4 regions of the Paenibacillus sp. FSL R7-0312 genome follow, and region 1 is predicted to be linked to each of the others. Evidence: riboswitches for the same ligand, from Rfam matches in the RefSeq annotation. Region 1 holds a riboswitch; each other region holds the start of a gene.
The links. Region 1 has a riboswitch for cyclic di-GMP ahead of MKX70_RS33375 (choice-of-anchor A family protein). Riboswitches for the same ligand answer to the same signal wherever they lie in the genome.
Positions count from the first base shown of each region.

Region 1 (3,209 bases):
CAACGGCGGCACCAACACCGACAGTAGAACCAACGCCAACATCAACAGCAGCACCGACACCAACGCCAACGGCAGCACCGACACCAACGCCAACAGCAGCACCGACACCAACGCCAACAGCAGCACCGACACCGACGCCAACGGCAGAGCCAACACCGACACCAACGGCAGAGCCAACACCAACGCCAACGGCGGCACCGACACCGACGCCAACGGCAGAGCCAACACCGACACCAACACCAACACCAACACCAACGCCAACGGCGGCACCAACACCAACGCCAACAGCAGCACCGACACCGACGCCAACGGCAGAGCCAACACCAACGCCAACAGCAGCACCGACACCGACGCCAACGGCAGAGCCAACACCGACACCAACGGCAGCACCAACACCAACGCCAACGGCGGCACCAACACCGACAGTAGAACCAACGCCAACATCAACAGCAGCACCGACACCAACGCCAACAGCAGCACCAACGCCAACGCCAACACCAACACCAACACCAACACCAACACCAACGGCAACACCAACACCAACACCAACACCAACACCAACACCAACACCAACACCAACACCAACACCAACACCAACACCAACACCAACACCAACACCAACACCAACACCAACACCAACACCAACACCAACACCAACACCAACACCAACACCAACACCAACACCAACACCAACACCAACGCCAACGGCAGCGCCAACGCCGACACCAGAACCAACACCAACACCGACGCCGACACCAACACCAACACCGACATTACCACCGGCACCAGTACCATCGTCTGCACCGCCCGTCTTTATTAATGTAGTGCCAACGCCGACTCCAATAATCGGCTATATTGTAAATCCAGATACAATAATCATTGATGATCCGCTGCCTTTGGGCCCTGTGACAACAGTAACACCTCGGCCGTTAGTGGTGACACCAAGTCCAACCCTAACGCCAAGCCCAAGCGCAACACCAAGTCCAACGCCAATTGTGACAATCATTGATGAAGAGATTCCGTTAGGCAATGTACCTGCGGATGCATCGCTCCCGAAGACTGGTGAGTCCAGTCCGGCTCCCTATTACTTGGTCGGTCTAGCCCTTGCAGGATTGGGAATATTCCTCGGCAGAAGATCCAGAACAGATAAACGTAAATAAATGCAATTCGTAAGATCCTTTCCGACAGGCTGGCGATATCACCGCTAAATCGGGAAAAGGCTGCTTTGGGAGAAGACGTTCTCCACAAAGCAGCCTTTTTTATATGGGATATACATTTGATATTATATTTCCTCGTAAAATCAAATGTGCTAAGGAGAAAGAGTTGCGTCTTTACGATCATGGGACCTTGAGTATATATTAAAATTTCAAAATTAAAATTAGTTCTTTATACATAGTTTGAAAATATCCTTATCGGTGCCATCGAGAGCGATGAGAGGATCAGGATTCAGCTGGGAAAGCTATGTTTTCAATTAAAAAAACCTTTTGTAACAGTGCTTTGGAGTGAATCGGTAGATATAATCTATTACCAGATGTTTCAAAGGATTTCATTGACAATCAGCCTTGATAGCGGATAAACTAAAATTAGTTCCAAAGTAATGAATATCATAGACATTAGTATAAAAGTTTGATTTAGTACATAATTTCACAACCTAATCTTTCACTGACGTATAAACGCAAACCGTTCGAAAGGACGGGACGCAAAGTCCAGGAGTCTAAAGCGCGATGGAGCGCAACGATCGTCCGACTGCCGTAAAGAGAGCAACCTCTTTCCGGCGGTCTTTTTTTGTTATATAAATGTGGCCTATATCTATATTAACTGTGAGGTGAGCTTGTATGTTCCAATTAAAAAAATTCAAACGTCTTACGGTGTTCGGACTTATAGCAGTTCTGATTGTGGGAAGCGGCCGAATTATTTCACTGGGGAGCACCTCAGTTAAAGCCGAGGGCAACTCTTTGCCGGGCAATGCATCCAAGTATAATGTGTTCATCTTGGGAGATGTTGATGTTAAGCATAGTGATATTGAAGGCAGATTAGCTGCTGGCGGAAACGTGGATTTAAATGTTAATTACTCTGTGGGACATAGTCTTACTAGTGAAGAAACGAAGGAAGGATACTCTCTCATCGCTGGTGGTAATCTGTATTATTCCCAGGGAGAAACCGTGGGTGATGTAGTCTACGGGGGAGTTATAGCGGCAGCGGCGGCCCGCGCGGGGGGACAGGAAGCTTACAACAAAAAATAAATGTTGTAGATTTTTCAGCCGAGTTTAGTTTACTTCGTGAGAAATCTCAGCAGCTTGCTTCTCAGCCTGTTAATGGGGTTACCACTGCCAACTCCGGTAATTTCTTTTTGGAAGGTACAAATTCGGATGTTAACATATTTACTGTAGAGGGCAGCAAGCTGTCTAGTGCAAATGAGTTGAGAATTAAGATTCCAGATGGCTCAACAGCTATAGTAAATATCTCCGGCACTTCAGTAACTATGAAGAATATGGGGACGGGAATTAATGGTAACGGAAATAAGGATAACGCTATGAACAGTAAAGTGTTATATAACTTCAGTCAAGCGACCAGTCTTCAAATCGAAGGTATCGGAGTTTTGGGATCTGTGCTGGCTCCATATGCCTCTATTCAATTTAATAATGGTCAAATCAACGGGAACCTGATCGGAGCTTCGCTCTCAGGATCGGGAGAATCCCACCATATTCCGTATAAAGGCCAAGATCCGCCGACACCGACTTCGACGCCTTCAGTGACGCCGACGCCAACAGCAACACCGGCAGTGACGCCGACGCCAACGGCAACACCGGCAGTGACGCCGACGCCAACGGCAACACCGGCAGCGACGCCTACGCCAACGGCAACGCCGACAACAGCGCCAACGGCAACACCGGCAGTGACGCCGACGCCAACGGCAACACCGGCAGCGACGCCTACGCCAACGGCAACGCCGACAACAGCGCCAACGGCAACACCGACTGCAACGCCGACAACAGCGCCAACGGCAACACCGACTGCAACACCGACTGCAACACCGACAACAGCGCCAACGGCAACGCCGACTGCAACACCGACAACAGCGCCAACGGCAACGCCGACTGCAACACCGACAACAGCGCCAACGGCAACACCGACAGCAACGCCGACAACAGCGCCAACGGCAACACCGACAGCAACGCCGACAACAGCGCCAACGGCAACACCGACAG
Region 1 covers NZ_JBBORE010000001.1:780,190-783,398, reverse strand. Annotated here, with positions in the region: gene MKX70_RS03325 (choice-of-anchor A family protein) at 1-1,160, shown strand, start outside; cyclic di-GMP riboswitch class I at 1,665-1,754, shown strand; partial or broken gene MKX70_RS33375 (choice-of-anchor A family protein) at 1,836-2,659, shown strand.

Region 2 (3,209 bases), 890 kb from region 1:
GCCTTGAGAAGTTCGGATTATCCCTTTATATGATACGTGTTACCCTTGCTGCATCACTATCCTGGCTCGCGGTACACAGCTTGTATGGCGACCGTTATCTGTACTTTGCGCCGCTGGCGGCGATTCTTATCACCCAGAGCAGTGTCAAAGCCTCGCTTGAAAAAGGGGCATACCGGCTGCTCGGTATTGTGCTAGGCGGAATCGCCAGCCTGGTCGTGGGCCGCTTCTTCGATGTTGGTGCGCTCTCGATTCTGCTGATGCTGCTGCTCGGTATAGGCGTAGCCACCGCCTGCCGGATTAATATCCAGGCCGTTTCGCAGGTTGGCGTCACTTCCGTCCTGGCGCTCACCTTCTATCAGGATGGGTACATCGTCTGGAGAGTCGCCGAGACCCTGATCGGCGTGCTGATTGCCTTAATTATAAATATGATTATCGTTCCGCCCAAGGGGTTCGTCAAGGTCAAGGACTTGGCACTGAGGGGCAGCCTGACATTGTCCGATGCCTTAACCGGCCTGACGTCCGGCGGACGGGATGCTGCCCAGGCACTGACCGCGCTTAAGCTTTCCGGTGAACTGCTTGGCAAGAGTAAGCAACTGCAGAACGAGCTTCACTTCACGCTCTCCCATTACCAGTGCCGCAAAGAGCTCGGTACACTGTCACAGGCTACCTCCCATCTTAGCAGGGTGCATTCCTACGTCAAAGGAATTTCCGAAGAGCTCTCCCTGCTTCCTGCCCATTATGCCGCAGCCGACTGGATGACAGAGGTTGTGACGGCAACGGCAGACTGCATTGCCTTATATGGTACCCGGACGCTGTCGGATGCGGAATGCGGACGTTCGCTCCCCGAGAGCCTTCGCCGCGCCCGTGATGTGCAGCTGGCCTGGTTCTCTGAGCTGCAGGGTCAATGCCCGCTCGCCGCATTCCGTGATCTTGGCGCGGTGTTCTCGCATCTGAACCGGATTCTTGAAGAGATTGAACGCGCTGATTATGCGGCAATCTCAGCTGGCGCGCAGCCCGCCAAGGCTGCACCGGCGAGCGCGATACGATTCATACAGAAGGGACTCTCCCATAAGCTATAGGCTTGGGAGAGTCCCTTTTTCCTGTGCGGTAAAGCCGAATCAGATTTAGTTCCCATCCTCATGATTTGTTCCCGTAACGACACTATGCCCTCCCGGTTCAACTGGAAGTTACACGCATTGATTTTTAGCGGATTATTGGCAGTCATAGGGCGGAAATATATTATTGTTGTACAATAATTCAATTAGCAGTAGGGTTTGAGCAACAAGGGCTCTTGCAGAAGGGGTCCTCCCATAAGCTGTAAGCGCTGGGAAACCAGTTTTCCAGACAACTTAGAGCTGCACATTTTAAGATTATTGATAAATTGGCAGAATAGAGTTGAAAAATAGCTCCTTAAGTACTAGAATTAAGCTTGTTTGCAGAAGTTCCTGCAGCGCAGGAACCAGTTATGACCTTTTTTGTCGATTACAGTCGATTTAAATCGCCTCATGCTGAGTGTATATCATTGATCTATTTCTAAAGGCAAACTTCCTGAAAGGGTAGGACGCAAAGCAATGGGCCTAAGAATGCAGAGAATCCGCGTTTATGGTCGCCAGGCTGCCAATAGAGACCACGTAAGCCATCAGTCACCGGGAGATCCCCCAGGCTTTATGATGCTCTTTTCTGTACGAATGCCATTGATTATACGAAAAAGCGAGGTTAAGCTAATGCCGCAGCAATTCATCGAACCAACCCGATATGATTTCGTGGAATCCTTGATGCTTGAACGTACGGGATTCCTGGATTCTTTCTCTGTGGAGGGCCAGACTTCCGGCGGGATGAATGGAGATAAGGATGGAATTATCCTTGTGCAGAATAATCAGATCTTCATTACTCCCCCGCTCTCTGGCGGCAAGCCAGCCCGGATCTCCGCTGTGCATCCTGTAGTGCTGAAGATCAACTGGAAGACCGTTACAGAGCCTACTGAGGTGACCTCAGCGGATCATATAACCTGGGAAATTTGCGAGAAGCCACAGTATCAGATTACCGTTTCACCTGACAAGCTCAAAGTGCATTTCACCTTGTACCGTGCAGAAAAGTACGCCTGGAATCTGGTTAATTGCCCGGCTTCCTTCGAAGCCGCAGTCCGGGCTGAACCTAACCGGGCGATGCTGCTGTCCACGCTCACTATAGAACAGATTCTCTCTTCGCTGGATAACCGCTCCATTCTGCGGAATCTGAATATCCCGGCCCTATACGCCGAACTGAACAACCCTACATATCTCCCAGTCTGTATCGTAGAAGGGAGAGCCCCGCTGCCCGGCAAGAAATCAAGGCTGCAGCTGTCCCTCCCGGAGCATACGCTCACAGGCAATGGAATGCTCCGGGAGGGAAGAACTGCGGAAGCTGCAGATTTCTTAGATTATCTCCGGTTTCCGGGAGCCCCCTTCGCCAGAGAGGGAGAGGTCTTTGCCCGCAAGTTGCCGCCAGAAGAGGGAATTCCCGGATTTGACGTAGAAGGAGGCGTCTTGCCTCCACCTCCACCCCAGGATATTTATTTCGCAGCCGGAGACCATGCACAGCTGCTTCCAAACGGAGAGATCGCGGCTCTGCGTACGGGCAGACCCCGCATCTGCGGAGACTCCGGCAGCGTCACAACCTGCGATTTCCCTGCCCTATGCCTCATCACCAAGGAAATGGCGGCAACGGCCGGTGAGATTATATTTGCAGGTGACATCGTTGTACCCTCAGATATTGAAGGCCCTATGTGTATTGAGGCGTTAGGGAATGTGTATGTCTACGGCAACGTCTGCCAATCTACAATTACGGCTACCGGCAGCATCTATATAAGCGGTCAAGTAACCGGCTGCAGCCTGCATACAGGACTTGCCGGCGTACACCAGCACCGCCTGCACCGCTTCTCCAGTCTGCTGCTGACTGAAGTCGGCGGACTGCGGGAAGCCGCCCGTCTGCTGGCCAAGAATGTAGAATCCCGCCAGCAATCCGTGAAATACGGTCTGGTGGTTATGCTGCTGCTGGAGGATAAGTACAGCCATATAGAGTGCCTGATCAGCGATCTTAAATCCGCACTGCTGTGCATGGAAGGTGCCCCCCAGCCCGGTACGGATCAGCTCAAGCAGATGCTGGAGGTTTTTACCCATCCGGGGCAGTTCACCGAGTTTATCACTGACAGTGTTCTGAACAGCTTCTCC
Region 2 covers NZ_JBBORE010000001.1:1,673,937-1,677,145, reverse strand. Annotated here, with positions in the region: gene MKX70_RS07285 (FUSC family protein) at 1-1,079, shown strand, start outside; cyclic di-GMP riboswitch class I at 1,529-1,622, shown strand; gene MKX70_RS07280 (flagellar assembly protein A) at 1,725-3,209, shown strand, end outside.
Region 2: linked by a shared signal. The riboswitch ahead of MKX70_RS07280 (flagellar assembly protein A) and the one ahead of MKX70_RS33375 (choice-of-anchor A family protein) in region 1 are both predicted to bind cyclic di-GMP.

Region 3 (3,209 bases), 380 kb from region 1:
GATGAATTCATCTCCACCCATTCTTGAGAGGATCGCATCCTGACCAAGACATTCTTGAACCCTCACAACTACCAGCTTTAATAACTGATCGCCCTTTGTATGACCGAACGTATCATTTACCATCTTAAACCGATCGACATCGATGAACAGGATTGCGGCTGTGTGACCATGGTCGTCGGCTTCCTTCAAGTAAGCTTGTAACCGTTGATTAAAGTTGACTCTATTGGGTAAACCGGTCAAGCAGTCGTAATAGGCGAGGAGTTGAATCTCAGCAAACATGCTTTGAAGTCTGGTGGCCGTATCCTTGCTGTTAGATATAAGCGTATTAATTTCTTGTATAAAGCTGCCTTTCCAGTTCACGCTCTGGTTCTCGGCTATTTTCTCAGGTAAATTAGTGGTTGTGTGGGTTAAAAGCTTAATCGGTCGAACAATGATTTCACTGATCACATTAGAAATAAAAATAAATATCAATCCACAGGCCAATAAAACACTGAATATTTTTATGTAGTAGCTATACAAGCGGTCACGATAGGGGGCAATTGGTGCCTCGACAATAACACTCCAATCACCCAGTTCCGGAATTGTCATGATCTTGAAATAGGAGGATTCTCCCCATCTGTTCATTGGATTTCTGATAGCATCCGGGAACCAGTGATACAAACCGCCAATTATTTCACTTGCTTCGCCCCTTTCTGCCCAGTTATACGGGTTCATAACGGCCAGATCATCACGAGTACTCGCAATAACCCTGTCATTCCGGTCTACGATTGTGACATTCATTAGTCTATTATTCGCCAGCTTTTTTAACTCCGTTGTAACATAGTTAAGATTGAGCACACCTACGGCCGCCCCTGTAAATTCGCCGCTAATCATAATAGGGGAGCCCACAACGACAATGGGTTCGTTAACGCAACCTCTTCCAAGAAACACATCGGAAACAACGAATTGGTGTTTTTCTCTCATATATTCAAAGTAAGGCCGATCCGAGAAGTTTAAGCCAATCGTTGACTTTCCTTTGTTATTTAGTAATGGAGAGAACAGCTTTGTAACTCCGTTGCGATCAGCAATGTATGAAGTAGTAAAATCCGGATATAACGCCAGTAGATAAGCCATTTGGCGCTGCAAGGAATCGATCTCTTCCATCCTATTCTCAGCCGCCGCCATCGATAAAGTATTCACTGCGGCAACATGAACTTCTCCCCACTCTGTAAGATCATTGCGGATGATAGCGGAATCTCGTTCAGTCTCTGACTTTATTTTTTCATTCATGTTGTGATACTGTTCATGACCGATCATCACCGTCACCAGAAGCAAAGTTATAAAGGTAAACGTGACAAATATGTTGAAAAGCACATCATGAAGAGAGCTCGACATCTTGCGTTTTTGGAATGATGGCCATTTAAGAAGAGGCAGATAAGTAAAGATTAAACTGGAAATCAATACATTTAAAATACCATTCACGGCATCCTTAAGCACAACCAGCAGGGAAGCGGTAAAATTCATATCCAGGGCATAACGATAGAATACCCATATGAGAGGCATCCCTAAAATCATCCAATATAGGCTATCAAAAAGAACAATCCTTTTCCCTCTGTAGAAGACGCCGACAAATAAAGTTTCCAGCACAAAAACAAGCATAGCGTAAGGATGATTCCAAAGAAACAACGTGTAACCATTTACAATAACCGATGCCACTAAAGCCCATTTAAGACCATATATCCGCAATATCAAAAAGGTGAATATACTACCGAAGATAAAATTGACCCCCAGCAATAGGGATAGGCTGAGCATATTACCTAGTAGTCCAAAAATAATCAGAGCTATGATAAATACAATCGACTTATTAAATATACTCACTGTTCTCCCACCTTATGAATCAGGCCCATTGCAACAAAAAAACTCTCCCGAAAAGGAGAGGTTTCCTTGCCTTCGGTAACTGGCTGGCATAACATATCCAAATTGGACATGTGATAGCCCCTGTAGTTTTGCGACCCCGTTTTTCAACGAGTGTGCCCTATTATTATTGAGATTATCTGAAAGACAATACATTATTCGACATTAATCTACAAGCTGACACTAATTATAGTTGATACTGCTGGGTGTTACAACCAATTTCTACATTTCCGTATGGCACCGTTCATATCAACTTATAGCAGGTAGGAGTGCTCAGACTGCAACGATCTCTTCTTTGGTCAAAATCGAAGGGCGGATGATGGGTATGGAAGGCGAAAACACACGCCGAAGGGGGAGCATATTTATCACGGGTTACGTGGAGGCCAAAGCCACCGGTCTCCGTATAGCCTCAGTGAAACTCACTGTATCCATTAACAGCAAGCCCCCGAAACCGCGTCACAGCAAGCCTTTTAACCACCACGTATAGTCCAAAACAGCCGCCGAAATGAAAAAAGACACCCCTAAAGGTGTCTTCACTGATACTCCATATGGAGCCGAGGGGAGTCGAACCCCTGTCCGAAGATAACGGCACATAAGCTTCTACGAGTGTAGTCACGGATTTGATGTCACCCGAGTATCGCCCCGTAACCGGCTATACGTTGGGTCAGCCTGATTGTCTTCTTCAGCTCACCGCAGGCGGAGATGAGACAGCGTATCCCACTACTTGTTAGCCCCTATCCCTGTCACATGGGCGATGCAGGGTAGAAGCACGCGCACAGTTTCTTAGGCTGCGAAAGCGTAGTTGTTTTGTTGTTTGCCGTTTAATAGGCTTTAGCGTTGATGAAGCGGACGCGTCCCCACTACTCGCTACTCATGCTCGAACTATCCCCGTCGAATCCAAGAACGGCCCCTCATTAGAAAGGGCGCTTCGGATTAACGGATCAATGACAAGCATACATGCTGATCCGGTTCACAGCTATCTTGATCAAGATGGCTGTTCAGAAGCAATAAGTTTTACTTACACAGTATAGCACATTTATCAACACTTTAACACGTAGGTTAAAGGAATTGAAGGTCGAATCTGGAACAATTGGGCGCCAGGTGGTTACCAGTCTAGCGGGCGATCTTCTGTTTGTCGCGCAGCACACGCTGGATATCACGCTGAGCATCGCGCTTCGCGGCGGAGTCGCGCTTGTCGTATTCCTTCTTACCTTTACCAAGGCCGATCAGCAGCTTGGCGTAGCCATTGCGCACATAAATCTTCAGCGGCACAATCGTGAAGCCATCCCGCTTCGAGGAACCGAGCAGCTTGTGAA
Region 3 covers NZ_JBBORE010000001.1:1,162,357-1,165,565, forward strand. Annotated here, with positions in the region: gene MKX70_RS04835 (bifunctional diguanylate cyclase/phosphodiesterase) at 1-1,857, opposite strand, end outside; cyclic di-GMP riboswitch class I at 1,929-2,024, opposite strand; RNA gene ssrA (transfer-messenger RNA) at 2,440-2,804, opposite strand; gene smpB (SsrA-binding protein SmpB) at 3,007-3,209, opposite strand, start outside.
Region 3: linked by a shared signal. The riboswitch ahead of MKX70_RS04835 (bifunctional diguanylate cyclase/phosphodiesterase) and the one ahead of MKX70_RS33375 (choice-of-anchor A family protein) in region 1 are both predicted to bind cyclic di-GMP.

Region 4 (3,209 bases), 100 kb from region 1:
TGGTTATTTCACTGGCCGACCTTGAGCAGCAAAGTCCGGATCTTGTAGCTAAGGGAATTCTCGGCGGAATCTTTGGTGTAGAGAATGGGGGCATCAAGGCAGGCACCTCAGATAAGCTGAGCGTACAGTTTGCCTTCAAGGAAACCTTCCAGCCGCAAAACTACTATCAAGGCGATACGCTGGCCCTTACCCTGAACTTCGATGCCAATCAGGAAAAAGGCGCCCTCAAATAATCTGCCCTGTCACGCATTCCTGTTCTCTGATCTTTAAAAAACATAATATACTCGAGGAGGAAATTAATTATGGGTATCAAAAAAACATTGGGTCTTGGCGTAGCATCGGCAGCACTGGGATTGTCTTTAATCGGAGGGGGCACCTTCGCTTACTTCAGCTCCACAGCAACCAGCACGGCAACCTTCGCGGCAGGTACGCTGAAGCTCGGCTCTTCCTTCAATACACCTGTTGCCCTGACCAATCTGAAACCGGGTGATTACACCGTACGCACGTTCACCTTGTCCAATGACGGCACTCTGGATATCAAGCTCCTCACGTTGGCTACCAGCTACACCGTAACTGATGCGAAGGGAGATAATGCCGGCCAGGATCTTGGAGATCACTTCAAAATCAAACTTCTCGACAGTTCTTACACCAGCGGGCCGCTTACCGGCCATGTGCTGTCCGAAATCTCCTTGAAGGATCTGAAGAACACATCCAGCTATGATCTCGTAACGGCGGGTGTACTGCCGGGAGGCATCGCCGCTACCCAAACCAAAACCTTCAAGATTGCTTTCGAATTCGTTGACAATACACAGGATCAGAATATCTTCCAGGGTGACGGCTTGGCGCTGAACTGGACATTCAATGCTACGCAAGGTTTGGGAGAAGCCAAATAAGGCTATTAAACTATATACACAAAACGGCATATCCTCCCTCATCCGGGCTGGATATGCCGTTTTGTCTCTCCACTGCCGCCAGCTTCCGTCAGGAACAATGATTTTTGTCGGTTTTGCGAATTTTTGTTATACTGATAACAAAAAGTACGGAGGGCGTTGTAATCGTGTCAGATAACATGGGAAGCCGCATCCATAGGCTCCGTCTGGAGAAGGGTTATTCTTTATCCGAGCTTGCGGATAAGGCTGACGTGGCGAAATCATACTTAAGTAATGTTGAGCGGAATATCCAATCCAACCCCTCCATTCAATTTATCGAAAAAATCGCCGATGCACTTCAAGTATCCATTCACGTATTACTGTATGGCGGAGTTGCAGAAACTGCAGAACCGGTTCTTGATGGAGAATGGTTCAGGCTGGTACAGGATGCGATGGCCTCTGGTATAAGCAAACGTGAATTCAAGGAGTTTCTTGATTATCAGAAATGGCGGCTGGAGCAGAAGGATAACTGAAATACCCCCACAAAGTGAGGCAGCAGCTTCGATGATTACTCAGGTACTTTGATGGGACCCCGAAACAACATGTAAATTCCAACAGAAGAGGGCACAGCGTGTACACCGCTGTGCCCTCTTCTGTATGTATCCGTACAATGCTGAATGCCCTACATCGCCTGGAGTGCTTTTTCACTAAAAAAACGCCGAATCTCGTCCGCCTGGATGCCAGCCTGCTTAGCAGACATTAGCAAATGCACCCATTCTAAATCCAGATCAACTGCCTGCAGTTCGTCATTCCCCTGGTTGGACTTATCCAAGAAATCTCCTCCTAGAATTTTCGCGTCCCCAGGCAGTCCGGCCATCATAGTATTTCTACTTTAGATCCGAGACTTTGTGCCCCTGTCTTTCGGCAGGTTTACCCTTTACTGGACCCTTTACATGAAAGGATCTGAAAGAATCGATGAAACCGTTCTCCGCAATAACATTATACAAGATCTTACATGAAAAGTGTGTCGTTTTCTGGGATTTTTTTATGTTAAATCGTGAGGACCCTTAGCTAAAATTGCCAATGGCTTGTATAAATAATTCCAATTCATCTTCAATCGGTCCAAATTAGTTTAAATATACTAAATAGATTTAATCCTATAACACAATATAGAAGTAATTACCCATTTCTATGATATACAACCACCTAAATCCTTAATTTTTTTATTAACTCCAAAGATATTTTGTTCCTCCGGCCTCACCCGGATAATTTATGATTGTTCTGTATGAATTCCCTGCTGAATCATACCGTTTTGCGAACGGATTGCACGAAAGTATGAATTGATTACCCTGCCGGAAAGTAGCACAATAAGATGAGAATGAAACCGCAAACATCGCAGCTCCGCTAAGCGGTGTTCCTATATACCGCATGTGGAGTTTATCCGTTAGGAGGACCTACTCATGGCCATCAAAGAGCCCTATAACGAATCTGTCTGGAGCAAGTATTACGGTCCCAATCTGGGCTACATTCAGGAGAAATACGAGCAGTTTGTCAAGGACCCTTCTTCCGTAGAGCATCATTACCGCGATCTGTTCACAGTATCCGGCCCGCCTCCCCTGGCTCCGGATGCCGTCAAGACGCCTCCCCCCGCCATCTCGGGAGATACGGAGTGGCTCAAGAAAGCTGTTAAAGCTTCCAAGCTAATGGCTAACATTCGAATATACGGCCATATGGCTGCCGATATCGATCCGCTGGAGCGGAGCACCAACCCGATGGCGAAATGGCTGGAGATCGAGACCTATGAGCTGACGCGCGAAGATCTGAATGCCCTGCCGGCTTCGCTGATCTGGGAGAATGCCCCTGAGGGCGTGCATACCGCTATGGATGCCGTTCACAGAATGCGCCAGGCCTACACACAGACCATCGCCTATGAATTCGGGCATGTGCATGACGAGCGTGAGCTGCGCTGGCTCAACAGCCAGGCGGAATCCACGACGTCGCCTGCTCCACTGAACCATGCGGAACGCAAAGAGCTGCTGAAACGCCTGATTCAGGTAGAACAGTTCGAGACCTTCCTGCACAAGACCTTCGTCGGCCAGAAGCGCTTCAGCCTGGAAGGCAATGATGCGCTCGTACCTATGCTGGATGAAATTGTCCGCGCTGCCGCACATGACGGCGCTGAGCATATCCTGATGGGTATGGCCCACCGCGGAAGACTTAATGTGCTGGCCCACATTCTGGGCAAACCTTATGATATTATTTTCTCGGAATTCCATCATTCGCCGAACAAGGAGCTCTTCCCGTCCGAAGGCTCTATGGGTGTCACCTATGGCTGGAGCG
Region 4 covers NZ_JBBORE010000001.1:883,100-886,308, forward strand. Annotated here, with positions in the region: gene MKX70_RS03740 (TasA family protein) at 1-233, shown strand, start outside; gene MKX70_RS03745 (TasA family protein) at 303-893, shown strand; gene MKX70_RS03750 (helix-turn-helix domain-containing protein) at 1,070-1,402, shown strand; gene MKX70_RS03755 (anti-repressor SinI family protein) at 1,552-1,701, opposite strand; cyclic di-GMP riboswitch class I at 1,730-1,814, opposite strand; gene MKX70_RS03760 (2-oxoglutarate dehydrogenase E1 component) at 2,330-3,209, shown strand, end outside.
Region 4: linked by a shared signal. The riboswitch ahead of MKX70_RS03755 (anti-repressor SinI family protein) and the one ahead of MKX70_RS33375 (choice-of-anchor A family protein) in region 1 are both predicted to bind cyclic di-GMP.